Regions from separate parts of the Alteromonas sp. AWJ4_199 genome, predicted to be linked through region 2. Evidence: predicted binding sites of a transcription regulator. Region 2 holds the regulator's gene; the other holds the start of a gene.
The links. The regulator LexA, encoded in region 2, represses DNA repair genes until DNA is damaged. The targets are predictions, from matches to a motif close to TACTGTATNNNNATACAGTA.

Region 1 (8,892 bases), 2.3 Mb from region 2:
CAAGCTTACTCAGGCGATATTAATGGTAATAGCGAAGTAAGATATAAACTTTACTACAGTGAAAATGGTGATGCTCTATTCAATGGATTTGAAACCATTACGTGTGATAAAAACGATGAACAAGTTGTACTCACATTAAAGCATGATGGAAAATTTGAGAGTGGAATTGCATCAAGCAAATTTACAATAGTTGATAGTAGCCATGAATGTAGCCTAATAGGTAAAAGTGGCAGCTTCAGCTCCATAGAAGGAGGGAAAGCTATCTACCAAATTTCATAAACTTTTACAAAGCGGACAATACTATTACGTCCGCTTCACGCTCAAAGCAGCCATCCAAAAACTAAGACATATCAACCTAATTTTTGCCCCCCCATACCAGCGCAAAACTTAAACATAAAAAAACGGGTGCTTTACACAGCACCCGTTTTAACGATTTCTTTTTGCGTAGCTATAAGCTTTTTAGACACACTCAATAGAGCATACACAAAACCTAGCGATGGTATGGTTTACTAAGTAAAACTTAGTACTCCCACCATCCTTCTTGCCACCACGCTAAAAACTCTTCAAAGTCGATGTAGCCATCGTCGTTGCTATCGATAAGCTTAAAGCCCTCTTGTACGTGGCTAGCTTTAGTCTTTGGTGAAATTACGGTTAGAAGCTCGATGAACTCTGGCAAATCGATTTGGCCATTGCCATCACGATCGAAAAAGCTGAAGTCCTTTCTAATTTCTTCAATTTTAGATTCTGAAAGTTGAGTGCTCACTCGCATTCCTTATTTCAACTGCAATAAACACGAGTGTAACGCCCTTCTTTCTGACTGTCTACGCCTGATTTTCTTTTGCTTTAAGTGCGCGTAAACGTTGAGCTTCTGCTTTTTCCTTACGCTTTTGTTCCATAGTCAAACGCGCTTCGGTACCTACGTGCTCTTGTTGTCGCTCTTTCGCTAGCTGAACTTGCTTTTCACGTTCTCTAAAGCGGGCAATTTGATCGTCGGTATGTGTGCCATGGCAATGAGGGCAGCTTACGCCAGGCTCATATTTATCGCTTTGTTTGTCTTCTTCGGTAATAGGAAGTCGACACGCGTAGCACTGTTCGTAATGACTCTTTTCAAGGTCGTGGTTTACCGCAACGCGATTATCAAATACAAAGCAGTCGCCTTCCCACATAGACTCTTCCTTTGGCACATCTTCAAGATACTGTAAAATTCCGCCTTCTAGGTGATAAACCTCTTCAAACCCCTGCTCTTTCAAATAGGCTGTCGACTTTTCACAGCGAATGCCGCCGGTACAGAACATGGCAACTTTTTTATTTTTTGACGGGTCGAGTTCTTTTTCTACGTATTCTGGGAATTCGCGGAACGTGTCGGTTTTAGGGTCGATGGCGTTCTTGAAAGTGCCAATTTCTATTTCGTAACCGTTTCGGGTGTCAATTACGGTTACATCTGGGTCGCTTATTAGTGCATTCCAGTCTTTAGGCTTAACGTATGTACCCACAGTTTGGCGAGGGTCGATACCTTCAACGCCCATGGTCACGATTTCTTTTTTAAGTTTTACCTTAGTGCGATAGAACGGCTGTTCGTCGTGAAGTGATTCTTTGTAAGAGATAGGATTGATACGTTCATCACTATTCAGATAAGCGAGCAATGCGTCGATACCTTCTCGGGTACCTGAAACAGTACCGTTAATGCCTTCGTGAGCGAGTAGAAGCGTACCTTTAATACCATTTGCTTCCATAGTTTCTAGAAGCGGCTGGCGGATTTCTTTAAAGTTTTCAAGCGCAACAAATTTATACATTGCGCATACAATATATTTAGACATATTTTAACCTTTGCTGATTGGAGCGTAAGACCAGTGCAAAAATGCGGCGCGGAATATACCAAAACTGAGCGTTAAAAACTAGGCGATATTTTCAAATGAAGAAAAGTCTGGCGTTGTAGCTTGGTGCTTATCTTGCCCATATTTCCCGTCATCATCGTCGCCTTGTGAAGAGATAATATCGTAAAGTAACGTATTATCTTCTTTTATGGCTTTGGCATGTTGCCGTTTTAATCGCTTCTGCGTTGCTAGACTGCAGTTGTTTACAACATCATCCGGAATGCGTTTTGCGTCATCAGTTTGAGCTAACGGCGCTGGCTTCATACTCAGATAAAGGCGTGCACTTTCATAGTCAATAGCGACTAAATTTGAGTGCACTTGCATGTCTGTCCACTCAATTTCACTGACGGACAACGACGGACGCCTGTAGTGATTTAATGCGGCAAGCTGCGCTTCTTTATTTTTTGAAGTGTTAGAGTCTGACGTGGCCGATTCAATTTCGAACGGTTCAGCTACGCTATGCTGCTGCATAGCAAGGTATAACGAAAATAATGCCCCCTGCGATGACGCACGAGCAAGTACACCACTTCGCTCCCAGTAAATACTGGGGTCTAGTGTTGTTTGTTCACTTGCTGAGGCAAAATCTGGTGACATTCGTACACAGTGCTGTTTATGTATACGTATGTTGTCGGCAAGATAATGTTTTTCTTAAGCTTATTTTCTAAAGTTAGATATACTTTCAAATAATGATAGAGCGTTTATTCACGGATTCGAAATGCAATTTAGCAACAAACAAGTATTGATTGTTGAGGACCAACGTCCTTTCCTTCTTCTTTTGAAAGGACTAATGCATTCTATGGGGGCGTCTGATGTTGTCACTAAGCCTTCGGCTGAACAGGCAGTATCGCTGTGTAAAAAACATAAATTTGATATTGTCATCTGTGACTTACATTTGGGGGCTGATACTAAAAATGGCTATGAACTGATAGAAGAGTTGCGCACGCGAAGGCTTATTAACCCCACCTCAGTATTTATTCTTATCAGTGCTGATAGTGCTCGACCGGTAGTGCTTGGCAGTATTGAACGTCGGCCAGACGATTTTCTAATAAAGCCCTTCTCACAAGTACAATTAAAATCTCGTATTGTTCGTGCATGGCAAAAACGACAATTTCTTCAACAAGCGTTCAACCTAATAGAGCAAGGTGAATACAATAGCGCCATAGATCACATTGAGACACTGTTAGAAAACCCTCAGCACTACAAAGGACACTGCGAACAACTGCTAGTTGAACTCTATTGGCGCATCTCTCAACCTCAAAAAGCTTTAGATGTACTAAAAGAGTATATTGAAGGTAGACCTGTACTATGGGCACAGGTAGCGATAGGTAGAACCTATTTGCTGTTAAATGAATACGAAAAAGCGATATCCATTGCTAAGAAAACGTTAAAACGCAACCGATTCAATGCTGATGCTCATGATATTCTTGCGCAAGCGCACCATGCCTTGGAAGCTGGTGAAAAGGCCCTAGATTCAATTAAAGAGGCTATTAAACTATCGCCCTTCTCTTTACCTCGCCACTTTAAGGCTTGTGAAATTGGCCGGGAAAATAACGATTTAGTGCTAGCGGCCAACTCTAGCCAAGCAATTTGGAACCTATCAAAACGCACTGTGCATAAAGCAAGCTTACATTGGTGCACAATGATTCGCAGCTTACTTGATGTTGCTGAGTCATCTGATGACAAAAGCCAGCGCAATAAGTATCAGCAAGAAGCGTTACTCACATTGCAGCGAGGAAAATTCGATGAGCACCTGTATAAAATCGACAGGGATTTCGACGTAGATATTTTTGGCAATATTGTAAATGCAAGGATAAGCGCGATTGATGGGAAGCTTATTGACGCGAAGCGTCATCTTGACCAGTCGCAAACGCAACTTGATGATAAATACTCAGAGGTACCCACTGTATTTATTCCAGATAGCATAAACGTTATGTACAAACTCGGTGAATTTGACGACGCGTTAGCGCTCAACGCCATTCTTAGCGCTAGAAATGATGAACTCGACCAGAACAGTTCAAAGATGCTGGAGGTCCAGGCACTCAGCGCGCAAAAAAGCCTTGCGAGCTATCAGCAGTTTAATCGTGAGGGTATTCAACACTATCAGCAGCAAGACTATGAACGCGCCAAAGCCTCATTTGCTCTCGCTCAAGGTTTTGCACCGGTAAATACAGGCGTAGCGCTCAACTTGCTGCAATGTCTACTTCAAATAGCTATTCAAGAAGATAAGGCCGAAGTAAAGTTAATAAACGAGTGTAAACGACTGTTTAAGCTAATTGATGACATGCCACTAAAAGCGGCCTACAAAGAAAAATACGATAACATTCGAGATGAACTATCTAAATTTATAGGATTTTAGCTTTAGCTTATTTTAATCGGTTAACAGCGAGATAGTCTTCGCCGTCACTCACCGGCGTCAATCCTGATTTGGGACAATCCCGCCAACATTAAATCTTCACCTTCAATTACCACGCGCAATTGTACTGTATATTTATACATGCTATAACACTTTCACTCTCAGCCTAGTTTACAAAACACGTTTAGTCGTGTTTCTAAAAGAATTACTAGGCTGTTTGACTGTAATTACTTATAGGAAAGTTAAATCTGCGATGTATGACAGACTGATACAAAAACTTGAAATTCTTTCCGATGCGGCCAAGTACGACGCGTCTTGTGCGAGTGGTTCAGCAGGTAAACGACAAGCTGGAAAAACCGAAAAGACCGGTATAGGTTCGCTTACTGGTGGCTCGGGAATATGCCATAGCTTCACACCTGATGGAAGGTGTGTTTCGCTGCTTAAGATCCTTATGACAAACTACTGTATTTATGATTGTCATTATTGCATTAATAGGGTTTCAAGCAATGTTCAACGGGCGCGTTTTACGGTCAAAGAAACGGTAGATTTAACCCTGAATTTTTATAAGCGCAATTACATTGAGGGTTTGTTTTTAAGCTCTGGAATCGTGGGTTCGCCCGATATCACTATGGAAAGCATGGTACGTATTGCAAAGTCGCTACGTCTTGATCACGGATTTAAGGGATATATCCACCTTAAAACTATCCCGAATGCGTCGCCAGAATTACAAGCAGAAGCAGGTCTTTATGCTGACAGACTTAGTATTAATGTGGAAATGCCTACACAGTCTTCGCTAAACAAATATGCACCAGAGAAAGATCTTGGCGATATTCACGGTTCGATGAATACGTTAAAAGAAAAAATCGCTGAACATAAAGTAGACAAAACATATTCGGGCAAACGCCCTCCCCGTTTTGCACCTGGAGGGCAGTCTACCCAAATGATTATAGGTGCTGATGGGTCAAACGATAAAACCATTTTAGATACAAGCGTTAAGCTCTATAGCGATCAAAAACTTCGTCGGGTGTATTACTCAGCATTTTCCCCTATTCCTGATGCTTCCGAAGTTTTACCGCTAAAACCTGCGCCATTGATACGAGAACACCGCCTGTATCAAGCGGATTGGCTTTTACGCTTTTACGGTTTTGGCCTAGATGAAATCTTGCAAGACGACATGTTAGATATGGACTACGACCCGAAGCTTTCATGGGCATTACGTAACCGTCACCTATTTCCTATTGATTTAAACAAAGCTGATAAACAAATGCTGCTACGCGTTCCCGGCCTTGGTGCGCGAACGGTACAAAAGATTTTATCCATAAGGCGTAATACAAAGCTCAACTGGATTGACCTTACTAAAATGCGGCTACCTCTTAAAAAGTTGAAGCCCTTTATCAGCGTGGGAGATTACTTCCCTGATATCCATTTACTCGACAGTAATAATTTCGAGCTTCAGTTTAAACAGCCTAAACAGTTTGAGTTGTTTAGCGCTTAAGTATGTTGACAACAAAAATAAGTTCAGCCGCAGTCTTAAAGGTTGTTTTATATGAAGACCATTACCATTACCTCAGTACCTGGCTTTGATGAATGGCGGGAAGCCTCGCGAGAATGCATTGCTGAGCGTATCTCCCCTGAACATATTATTTGGCAGAGCGCTCATTCAGTACAAGACGATCTGTTCGGTAGTGGTGCTGAGCCCTACGAAAGCAAAATGCCGCGAAAAAAGCCGCGAAGCAACCTTAGTATTCCTAAACCTACACTAATGCTTTTAAAGTACGCCCTGTGCCATAACGATGATAATCGATTTGCGCTTTGTTACCGGGTGTTGTGGCGTGTCGTTTATGAAAATAAGCAACTCATTCAAATGAAAACTGACGACGATGTTGTACAGCTTTTCGCTATGGCGAAAGCGGTAAAACGTGATGCTTATAAAATGAGTGCCTTCCTAAGGTTCAGAGAAATAGACGTAGAGGGGCAAGAGCATTTTGTTGCATGGTATGAACCCGAGCATTTCAGTTTAGAGATAAAGCTTAACTTCTTCCAAACCCGGTTTAAGAACATGCGGTGGTCTATATTAACGCCCTATCGTGCAGCTCATTGGGATACCGAAACCCTAGTACTAGAAGATAATCCCAATTCAAGCGTTGTACCCGATGATGATCGCATTGAAAAATACTGGCTGACCTATTACGCCAATATATTTAATCCTGCACGCATCAAAACAGGTGCGATGTTAAATCAAATGCCTAAGAAGTACTGGAAAAACATGCCTGAAACGACACTAATAGACGATATGATCAAACAATCAGATGCACGCACCGGGAAAATGATCAGTGATTGTAGGACTAACTAGGATTTGGCACATAAGTTTACAATGTTTGATTAATCTACTATGTAAACGAAAAGCAGCAGGCTCTTGGATGATATGCTTTTAACAACTCGACGCATAATTATTCATCAAGGCCCATTTTCTTCCTTACTTCTTTAGCCCATTGCGGCCGAGTCTGCTCGTAAATCCAAATGCTAGCTGGTAGTTTAATATTACGGTTAGCTCGTTTTAATGCATCGAACAGCGCTTGTTTGTCGATATTATAATTTTGGTACATGAGTTCGTGTACCGATCCATTTTTGAGGCGTAAAAGGTTTCGTTGAATACGATTGGTGGCACTTTGTACCTGTAAGATTTCATCGATGTCGTCGATGCGCAATGCTAAATCATTTTCCCCAAACAAAGGATCGCAATAGTAAAATTCATGGGCTGACACCTTGATTTCAATCTTTTTATTAATCGACCACAAGTAGATTGAAATACCAAGTAAAATCAGTTCAATCACTACAACTACACTAAAAACCACGCGATCAGACTCTTCATCGAGTAAGTAAGCTCTTCCCCACCAATACATGATAGCTAGCAAACATGCATTGATGAATACAATTAGGCTAAACCGTCGAGTCTCGCGCACAAAATGGTAATAATATTGCATCATTGGTCCCTGTTCTTTTTATAACCCTTCCATACAATGGATGTGTTGTTTTCAGCCTTGAAAACTTTCTACAGTATCAATCAGGTCGTCTACATTTTCGATAAGGGTCTCTCGCTGCTTGTCAGTTAGCGTAGAAAAAAGCTCGGATATCAACGTAGCACTTACGGTCATATTATGGGCGCTACGTTGCTTATAAATATCGCTTTTATAGCGATCTGGGTTTTGCATTAGGTCAACCAGTTCCGTCTCGAAATTATCGTTAAATTTACGAGTTACAAATAGCTTTCGTGCCGCATTTTGTATTGCTCTGCGATAGGTAAGCCACTCCACCCCTGTGGAAATGAATTGCGTAGAGTACGTGGCCACTATTTGCTTTTGTTCGCTAGTTAGCTTTCCTATGCGTTCACTTATAGTCTCCTCTATGCGCTCAATACGATCTTCTAACCGCTCTTCTTCAGACTTTTCTAGCGACTCTTTGCGCTCCTCTTCTTCCTCTTTGTTATCTTTCTCAAGCGCGGCAAAAAGCGTAACGACTTGCTCGTCATCGAGCGTTTTTGCTATTTCAGCTAATTCAGGGCTAACTTCATCACGCACTCTTTCCCAATGCGTTCTTGCGTTTGCGAGATGTTCAAAGACAGTATCTGAATCTAAGCGCCCTTCTTTAATTTGACGTTTAATATCGGTGAGTTGAGCCTGGTAACGTTTAAGCTCAGAGGTTTTGTGCCAGCGAAGCCAGTTTTGAAGATAGTCATCAAATTTTTCTTCTTGTGCATCTTTAAGCTCAATATAGTCGTCCATGTACCAGTAAACCCACCAATCCAAATTGTTGTAGGCTAATTTGGAGCTACATGAAGCAAGAAACGCCACAGAAATAAATACTAACAGTACACGCATAACTTATCCTTTTTTGTTAACTACGTTATTTGCTGTAAATTCGCTTACTTATAAATTCAATTGAAAAGCAGACGTAAATAGTCAAGCGCTCAAGACTCGTTCTGCACTCTTCCTTTCAGTTATTTAAATTCTCTACGAAACACATGTTCACTTTACGTCTTGATACCTTAACGTTACCTTAATTGTTATGCTGGTAAAAAGAAGGATTTTAATGTGTCAAAACGTGTCGCAATTTTAACCTCTGGTGGCGATGCACCAGGTATGAATGCATGTATACGTGCTGCAATTATTGCGTGCCAGAAAGCGAACTATACTTTGCTTGGCTATAAGCATGGATACAATGGACTGTTGCAACAAGAGTATATTCCCCTTTCACTAGACTCTACTCACAACTTGATTCAACAAGGCGGAACCATTTTGCACAGCGCAAGGTGTAAAGAGCTTAAAAGCCAAGAAGGAATTAAAAAAGCTGCTAACAACTTAATGAAGGCAGAAGTTGACTCGCTTATTGTGATTGGTGGCGACGGGTCATTTCGTGGTGCAGCGGAATTAGGGAAAGAATGGGACGGCCAAATTTTAGGAATTCCCGGCACGATAGATAACGACATTAACGGCACAGAAGCAACCATCGGCTATTTTACCGCTATAGACACTGCGATGAGCTCTATCGATAAAGTTCGAGATACTGCAGATGCATTTGAGCGTATATTTCTTATAGAAGTCATGGGCAGGAACGCGGGCTTTTTAGCATTGAATGCTGCACTCTCTTCTGCAGCCGACTACGTGG
Region 2 (8,892 bases):
CGGCAAAGTCAGGAACCCACCAAGAGTGGATAACGTCGTCAGAGGTAATAAGAAAGCGTACTTTTTTCCCAGTAGGAATAACCAAGGGACGGTCAACTTCCAACAGGTAGTTATCTGTTTTCTGAAATTTGTTTTCTATTTGCTCGCGCTGAGTGGCGAGTAAAGAATAAAACTCTACATCGCTATCCATGTACTTGTAGTGCCATTTCCATTGAGAGCCTGTTACTAGCACAGTCATGTCAGGCTCAGACGTGTCTTCCATAGCAATTAGAGTATTCGCTGCGGGTACCGCCATGAAGATAAGAATAAGGAAAGGAATAACGGTCCAAGCAATTTCAACCTTCACGTTTTCGTGAAAATTAGCTGGCTTGGCGCCACGGGACTTTCTATGTAGATACATTGAGGCGAACATCACGCCAAAAACTACAACCGCGATACCTACACAAATGAAGAACATCAGCATATGCAGGTCGTAAACCTGCCCGCTGATGTCGGTGGCACCGCGCCTTAAATTAAGTGAAGAGGCCTCTTCACTGACTTCTTGGGCAAGAAGCAAAGGGGAAAAAAGCAAAAACGGTATTGTCGAACACCATTTTGCGAAAACGGTCGTTAGTTGTTTCACTCAGCACCTCCGTAATAGCAAGACCAAAAACGCTGATTATTTTGCGCGATGCCCTACCAAATGGTTTGCGAACGATTGACCCATCACCTCAACTTGTAAAACAAATTTAGAGTCATTGTTATTATTTTGTTAATCTCTGTATAAGAATTGCGCAATAATGTCGTGCCGTCTAGTCTTTTCTATTAAAAATTTAACGAAGCGGTTAATTTTTAATCATTTCCGTGGCAGCCTTACGTTACATATTGGATGGAAAAAGAAATGAGCATGTATTAAGCGAGAATAAAATCAAACGTACATTTTGAACAACACAAAGGTTCTACTAGCAATCATTTGATTATAAAATCAACAACTAATAGGTTATTAATATTTATTTTCAAACAAACTTTAGAATAATGAATGCATATTCAGTAGTTCATTCACAGGCAAAATACGCGTAATACGCTTTCTGATAGTCATGGTTGGGTTCGCTTTTTAAAGGCGGGCTTAGTCACCCTAACTCCAGAAAACTGGTAGAAATAAAGCAATAAAAGGCATAAAAAAAGCGGCTAGTGCGCCGCTTTTCGTTGAAGGTGTTAAAACCTTACATCCAGTCCGCGTTTCTTATAACGCCTACTGCAATCCCCTCAATAGCAAAAGGTTCGTTGGCTAGGTCTACTCGAATAGGTGCGAATTCTTCGTTTTCGGCATGAAGTAATACTTCACGACCACGTTTTTCTAAACGCTTTACCGTAACATCTTCGTCTACACGTGCCACAACGACCTGGCCATTGTGAACATCGGTGGTGCGATGCACAGCAAGGAGATCGCCATCTAGAATACCGATGTCTTTCATACTCATGCCGTTAACACGCAGTAAAAAGTCTGCTTGAGGTTGAAACAGTGCAGGGTCTACCTTGTAGTGTGATTCTACGTGCTCTTGCGCCAAAATTGGCTCACCCGCCGCCACACGACCAATGAGAGGTAGGCCTTCTTCTTCAGGTACGTCATTTTCGAGAGGAATATTGAGTTTAATACCCCGAGAGGTACCCGGCAGAATTTCTATCACGCCTTTACGCGCCAAGGCTTTCAAATGTTCTTCTGCTGCGTTGGCAGAACGAAAACCAAGTTGACGAGCGATTTCCGCACGCGTAGGCGGCATCCCCGTTTCTTGCATGGTGGTTTTGATAAGTTCTAAAACTTCGGTTTGTCGAGCTGTGAGTGGGCGCATAAAAGACCTGTCTGTTCATACAGTTCCTGTAAGTATATACACCTAAAACTAAATAACAAGCACTTGCCGCGTCTTTTGCTACAAGCAATAGACAGCGACAAGTGTATTACCCTTATTTCACAAGAAGGGCCATGTTCGGATTACCTATTTGAAGCTCTACTTCGCCGGCATTGTTCTTTCGGGTACGCATACCATCGACATGATTAATGCCAATGGAAGGGCTACGCCAAATGACATGTCCATTGATATCTATTTCAGTGACTCGGTAAGCAACGTTGTCATAATATCCATACGATGAGTCATATTCTTCAGCTTGGTAAATGCCAAGTATTGATTGATTAGACGATGTCGTTGGAATAACGGCTATATTTTGAAGATCGAATGTAGGCGTTATGGCGTCTTTAAGTACTAAGGCGTCATTTGTTACGTCATAAATATTTATTCTATTGTAGTTTCTATCTAAGCATGCAAACTCAGAGGCGTCGTCGCCATCAGCATTAATTCTTATCAATTGACTACAAGAAACATCTAGTTCATTCAGTCCGACAAACTCGCCATCTTGCATTGTATAGAGCTTTAATGATTCATAGCCACTAACAGCAAAAAAGTGTTCGCCATTATTGGTGAGCTCAGCGACAGCATCAATTGAAAACTCATTGATGACAGAGTCAATGAGCACTTGGTTCTCAATATCGAATGCTTTGAGTCGATTGTTTTCAACAATGACCGCATCAACAAAATTATCGTCATTCACGTCTACAGCTTCGATGAGTGAGACTTGGCTGTTTTGATTTTGGCTCAGCGACCACTGAATTGAATTATCTGACAACTTAACTACGTTGAATGATGTATTGCTATTCAAAGCTCCTGTGAATAATTCACCCAGGCCATCATTATTATAGTCAGTAACAACGGGTCTGCTATAGTCAAAAACATCGTCGCCGAGTTCGTCGCTAAGGGTAATCTCATTCTCCATGTTAACTGACAGCATCTGAATTGATGTGTAGTAGTTAGTTGTCTCACTCACAAAGACAGCTCTTTCATCATTATCACCAAAAGGGGCCCAGCCGGCAGCAAAGTAATTAGAAGAGTGTGCTTCCGTTCGTATATCTGATAATACGTAGTCACCCTCAGCATCTTGCAGTGCAACCTGAATTTCGCTGTCGCCGGTCCAGATTATTTCGTTTCGGCTATCGTTATTCAGGTCGCCGATTAAAAGCGACATACCGCTATACGCATTGTGAATAACACTCCACTGTTCCGAAATTTGACCACCTTCAAGCGCGAAAGCTTTCACCTCTCCCCACTGGCACTCAGAAATTACAAGCATTCCCTCATTGGTCTGGTCATCTTTGCTATAGCTCAAATCGCAGATATCATTATGTTCAGCTGTCGCCAAACTACTTTTCGACACCGCAGAGTAGACTGAAATATTCTCCCAACGGTCGGCACCAATGATTTCATCGACACCGTCGCTGTTCATGTCACCGACAGCGACGTAAGCGTCGCTAAACCCATTGCCATAAAGCCATTGATTGGCGCCGCTATTAATATCGAATACGTAGCCATTGTTAGTCACCAACTCGATAGACGCGTCGTCGTCTACATTACCAAAAGAAATGGTTGATACACCATCGACATCGAACTGCTGCAACTTTTCACCAGTTGTCACATTATGAATGGAGATAGACGTCGCACCGTAATAATAATCGCCGTGAAGGTATGCAATTTCTTCTATACCGTCGCTATCAATATCGTAAAGCCATCCTGACGTTATTTTATCCTCTGCTACAAATACCGTTTCCGCGTTGTCTTTCCGGTCTTTTATAACCGATAAACCTTGTTCAGTAAGGATATAGATTTCATCATTACTATCGCCGTCAGCATCTTGTGTATAAACGCCCTTAATTTCTCCTCTTGTAGGTAACTTGTAAGGGTACACATAGGTATTTTCTAGTTTATTTCCGTTTAACAAGAAGGCGCCCACATTCCGGTGATTGACCGATATGAGTTCATTCACGCCCTTGGTTGAGGCAATCGCAAAACCTCTATTGTAAATCGGTGTTATTGAAGTTGTGCGGGCAAACGCCGGTGCTTTATCTGCATAAGCAGTTATTTCTACGGTTTGCAGGCTCTCATCGCCATCCAGACTCGCAAAGCTAAAAATATAGGTTTGCGCATTAAACAGTTGACTGTTGGGCACCTGCCACGTTAGTAAGCCGTCGTCGTTTAAGGTAACTCCTGTAGGTGCAGCGACAAGCTGGCCTGCAACATCACTATTAATTTGATCGGGGTCAGTCATACTTACCGTGAACTCCACGTAACCACCAGCAGTTACCGATTCAGGCATATTGGAGATGACGAGTGTCATTGGAGAGTCACTGATAGTGATAAACACGGGTTGTGATTCAACGATGTTAACACCGTCAGACACTACCATAGTTACTTTCAGTTCATCGCCGAATACCGCGTTATATGCAGGCAGAGTGTTACCGCTAACACCCTCTAGAACAATGTTATTAATGTACCAGCGGTAGGATACTGACAAGTCAGATTCAGGCGTATCAGAGTCGTAATAATACCCCTCATCAACGGTTATATCGTCAGACGTGTAAACAGGGTCATAAGCATAATAATAGGGTTCACCAGCAACGGGAGGCGCTGAAATAGTTTCTATATCGGATAGAACGATATTCGCGGTATTGCTGCTTGCAAATGTCTCGATACTGCTGAAAAACACGCCAACATCATAGGTGTCATCCCCGTTCGTATCTTCACCATAGCGAACCGCTCCTTGCATAATATCAATGCCAGCGGTTCTATTGCCTTTAACTACAAGAGAACCTTGGTAAGCATAAGGTAGCCCTCCTTCCTCTGAGAAGTAAGAAAAATCAAGCTTACCTTTTGAGCCAATATGCAATGCCCCCTCGAACTCAGAGGAGTACCCCACCCCATTAAAGCCATCAAAAGCAGTTCCATTTATTTTATAGGCTTCACCGTTAAAGGTAGCGGTCATGTACTGAATAAGTTCTTCGTTGTAGTACCCCGTGCGTGGATCGTAACTTATTTCAGCTTTCATTAACCCTTTTAGCGTTGCACGTTGACTACCTCTCCCTATCGAAAGGCTCGTAAAATAGGATGTTGCCTCAAAATTGTCGTCATCTGATTTCGTAATAGCAACAGAAAATTGACCATCGTGATACGCGTTCAGATAATAGTGTAGACATTGATCATAATCGACGATTATGGTTCCAAGACCTGTGTCTAAATCAAGTTTTCCAGAGTACTTAATTGAGCCGCTATCTGAACATTGTGTAACGCCATCAATGTTGCCGTTAGCATCGACAAGTTCAGAAACTTCAAATATGTCAAGATAAGGTGAGCTGGCAAGATCTTCGCCAAAAAGCGCAATATATACGTTTTGCACAGCGCTAATGTCTGCGATTGCAATGTTTGTTTCACCCGTATAGCTATTATCAGCATAACGCTTAGCTGCGTTGTCTAGCTGTGCTATAGAGTAGTCTAAGGGGTTCGATAAAATTTCTAATGCAGTCGGCTCTGGAGGCGGTGCAGGTGTTGGGTTAGTCGGAGAACCCGAGCTCCCTCCACCTCCACAGGCTGTGAGAGCTAGAATAGAAAATAGGCCACAAAAACCCAAGCGCGAAGTGTTCATACATCGTCCCTGATTTGTAAGGCATGGTGGCCTAACATCAGCCAAAAGTACGAAACACGCCTAATTTGTTTACAACAATAAAATATTCGGTTTTTATAACTTATTGTCGTTTGCCTGGCAATATCTCTGTTGATTGATACACAACTCGCTAGCGTTTATCGACAAACAGCGACGGTCAATCGTCCCCCCAGACTACGCGATTTCGGCCTTGTTCTTTTGCCTTATAAAGGGATTTGTCAGCCGTTGATAACAGGGCGCTAAAGTCTGCGCCATAGGTACTATCGACAAAAGTGGCTCCTATGCTGATGGTAAGGTTTATTTTATCGGTTTTATAGTTAACCACACTTTCTTCAACGGCTATGCGAAGCGCCTCTAGCTGCGTGTTAATTTCTTTTTTATTTTCCCCCAACATCACGATTGCGAACTCTTCACCGCCAAGACGGGCAACGACATTCGGTGAACCGTTTTGCTTGGATATTTTTCGAGCAACAGTAATAAGCGCCTGGTCACCAGCGTCATGACCGTACGTGTCATTTACGCTTTTAAAATGGTCGATATCAACAATGGCAACACACGCGCTGTGATGCAGCTTTGAAAACGCGACACACTCGTCAATGAATGCTCTTCGGTTGTACAAACCCGTTAATGAGTCAGTCATAGCTAATTGCCGCAGCTTTTCTTCAGCGACAGCGCGTGCATCTTCTAATTCTACTGCATAGAAAAGACCGGCTAATGCATCTAAAAGAGGCTGTAGAAATTTGGCATCTTCTATAGAGTAGGGTTCAAACTTATTGGCCAAACCAATCATACCCACGACTCTGTCTTTGACTTTGATAGGCAAACCTAAAAAGCGGCTAATTCGCGGATGCCCTTGGGGAACACCTTTAGATTTCGGATGACTCCCAGAAGTATTACTTATCGTAATTTCTCCCGTTAAAATAGTGGTACCGAAGAGGTTATCGAAACTGCTGAAGTATAAATTTCGCTTTTTATACTCGTTATATTGTGTGAAGCTGCTGGTGTCCCATACGATTTCGGAAATGGCATGGATAAACAGCCTCGATGCATCGCCTTCATTTTTCATTTGCCCTACGAAAGCAAATTGACTGTCCGAAATGTCAATGAGTTCAGGCAATACTGTTTGACAGGCCATGGTTAAATCGTTGTTTTGAAGGTATGAAGCCCGGGTCTTATTAATAAATTGCAGGAGCTGAGTTTTCTTTCGCTCGTGAAGTTCACTTTCCATTCGTTGGGTAATGTCACGATGAATTCCAGCAACCCGAGTGGGTTTACCCATAATGTCAGATTCTACAGTTTTTCCATAGCTTTCGACCCAAACCCATGAGCCGTTAGTATGCTTCATGCGAAACGTAGTATTGAAAACCTTGCTCTTTCCAGCAATATGTTCGTGTAACTGCTTTTCTACTTTCACATAATCCGCAGGATGAATCAGCTGTCTGAAAAAGCGCGAGCTGGTGTCATAGTATTCATATTCAAGACCGACAATGTCACACCAGCGTTTGTTCACTTGATTTACATCAGCGGTCAAATTCCAATCCCACGTACCTAACTCAGAGGCTTCCAATAGTAGCCGCATACGCTGGTTTGTTTTGTTGAGCTTGTCTTCCACATATTTTTGGTCGCTTGTGTCAAATAGAAAAGCCTGAACGGAATACAACATACCGTCTTCACGGAAACTAGCCGTAGAGATCATACTTACCCAAATGGTACGTGTGGGCGTGGCAATTTGAAGACGACAGGTATGCGTTTCCACGCCCTCCATATGGGCCTGCATGGCAAACGTAAAGTCTCCCTCAGCCTCTTGTGTTAAAACATCGCCAAGCTCGACTGCACCGCTCAGTAAATCCTGGGACGATATGCCCAAAACGCGCTCGCTGTTTTTTGATATATGAACCAGTTTGAGCGACGTAGTATTTCGCCACGTAGCCAGAACGATAGGGGACTTTTCTATTAACCCATGCTCACGCTTAAGTGCTTCATGTTCTTTTGAAAGAGAAATATGCTGACTAACAAGCGCGCCAATTCGATCTAGAACTTCTAGATATTTCTTGTCAATTTCTCTTGGAACGGTATCAATAATACAGACAGCACCAATAATCTCATCATTAATTTCAATGGGCGTGCCTGCATAAAAGCAGATGTGCGGCTCACCCGTCACTAGTGGGTTGTCTTTAAACCTTGGGTCTTCTTGGGCATTGTTTACAACAACTTGTTGACGCTCTTGCACGACATGACTACAAAACGCATGTTCCCTACTCACCTTGGAAAGTGAAGTCCCAAACCGCGCTTTGAAAACCTCTTCAAACTCACCAACGATGCCAATTAGCGCAATAGGCACTTTGTATGCCGCAGCTAACACCACCATAAGATCGTTGAGATCTAATGGCACCTCACTATTGAGCATAAAATCATCAATTGTCTTCAGGCGGTTTTGATCATCCACTACATCTTGCTCATATTCATTAACCTTTATAAAAGTAGTAACAATCAAAGCTTATAGCAATTTAAATACTGCTAATGTTGCATTGCTAAAAGGGACAGAGAGCCTTACCCTAAGTGATGCTACGAAAAATATAAAAACACAGACGCTTTTGAACTTCTTGAACTTACAGCTAGGTACGGAGTCTGTAAAACAAGCAAATCAATAACATTGGCTCATCGCGAGATTGCGACGCGATTGTGTTACACTTCACTCGTTTTTATTTCATAGGATTACATAATTCATGTCGTGGATGCGAAAAGCCCTTCTGTCGGTGTTTCATTATCCTGTTAAGTTGCTGGTCAAAGCTCACAGTATTCCAGTTAACGTTGAAACCGAATTAGGAATAGATAAAAGCAAACCTATCGTTTATCTACTTCCCAACAACTCAGTGACAGATCAGCTTGCACTGAGAATGTCGACAAAAGCGCTAGGTTTACCTAGTCCTACAGATACGCTCACATTGGCAGGGCGAGAATATTCGTCGACGCTGTTCTTACGTAAAACCCAGCCTATTTTTCGCTCGTCAGCCAAAGATACCGGGATTGAAGAGGTTTTCACTGACCTTTTTCATTTGCATAGAGATCATGAAAATCTAGATTTACAGGTTGTGCCTGTATATGTCACGTGGGGTCGAGCCCCGGGGCGGGGGAACCCAGGCTTAAGCGATTTGATTACGGAGGCAGCAGCACCAAGTTGGCTTCGCAAATTGTTCATCGTGCTATTTTTAGGCCGTGATAACTTCATTAACTATTCTAAAGCAGTATCAGCACGTGCCATGTCTAACCAACACGGCAGCGATCAAAGTATTGCTCACAAACTCGTGCGAGTAGCAAGTACTCACTTTCAGCGAAAGCGTCAAAGCATGACTGGCCCAACGCTGCTCGAGC

Region 1: ACXAER_RS00525 (putative DNA modification/repair radical SAM protein) is a predicted target of LexA. The motif match lies at 4,353-4,372, and genes of this name have one in related genera.

Annotation. Positions count from the first base shown of each region.
Region 1 covers NZ_JBSWUR010000001.1:118,282-127,173, reverse strand. The annotation lists gene ACXAER_RS00550 (DUF3224 domain-containing protein) at 1-279, shown strand, start outside; gene ACXAER_RS00545 (EF-hand domain-containing protein) at 521-769, opposite strand; gene trhO (oxygen-dependent tRNA uridine(34) hydroxylase TrhO) at 822-1,817, opposite strand; gene ACXAER_RS00535 (VC2046/SO_2500 family protein) at 1,896-2,468, opposite strand; gene ACXAER_RS00530 (response regulator) at 2,590-4,230, shown strand; gene ACXAER_RS00525 (putative DNA modification/repair radical SAM protein) at 4,481-5,722, shown strand; gene ACXAER_RS00520 (TIGR03915 family putative DNA repair protein) at 5,774-6,580, shown strand; gene ACXAER_RS00515 (hypothetical protein) at 6,678-7,214, opposite strand; gene ACXAER_RS00510 (DUF6279 family lipoprotein) at 7,263-8,105, opposite strand; gene ACXAER_RS00505 (ATP-dependent 6-phosphofructokinase) at 8,319-8,892, shown strand, end outside.
Region 2 covers NZ_JBSWUR010000001.1:2,382,877-2,391,768, reverse strand. The annotation lists gene coxB (cytochrome c oxidase subunit II) at 1-622, opposite strand, end outside; gene lexA (transcriptional repressor LexA) at 1,203-1,829, opposite strand; gene ACXAER_RS10450 (hypothetical protein) at 1,942-5,502, opposite strand; gene ACXAER_RS10445 (sensor domain-containing diguanylate cyclase) at 5,678-7,966, opposite strand; gene plsB (glycerol-3-phosphate 1-O-acyltransferase PlsB) at 8,247-8,892, shown strand, end outside.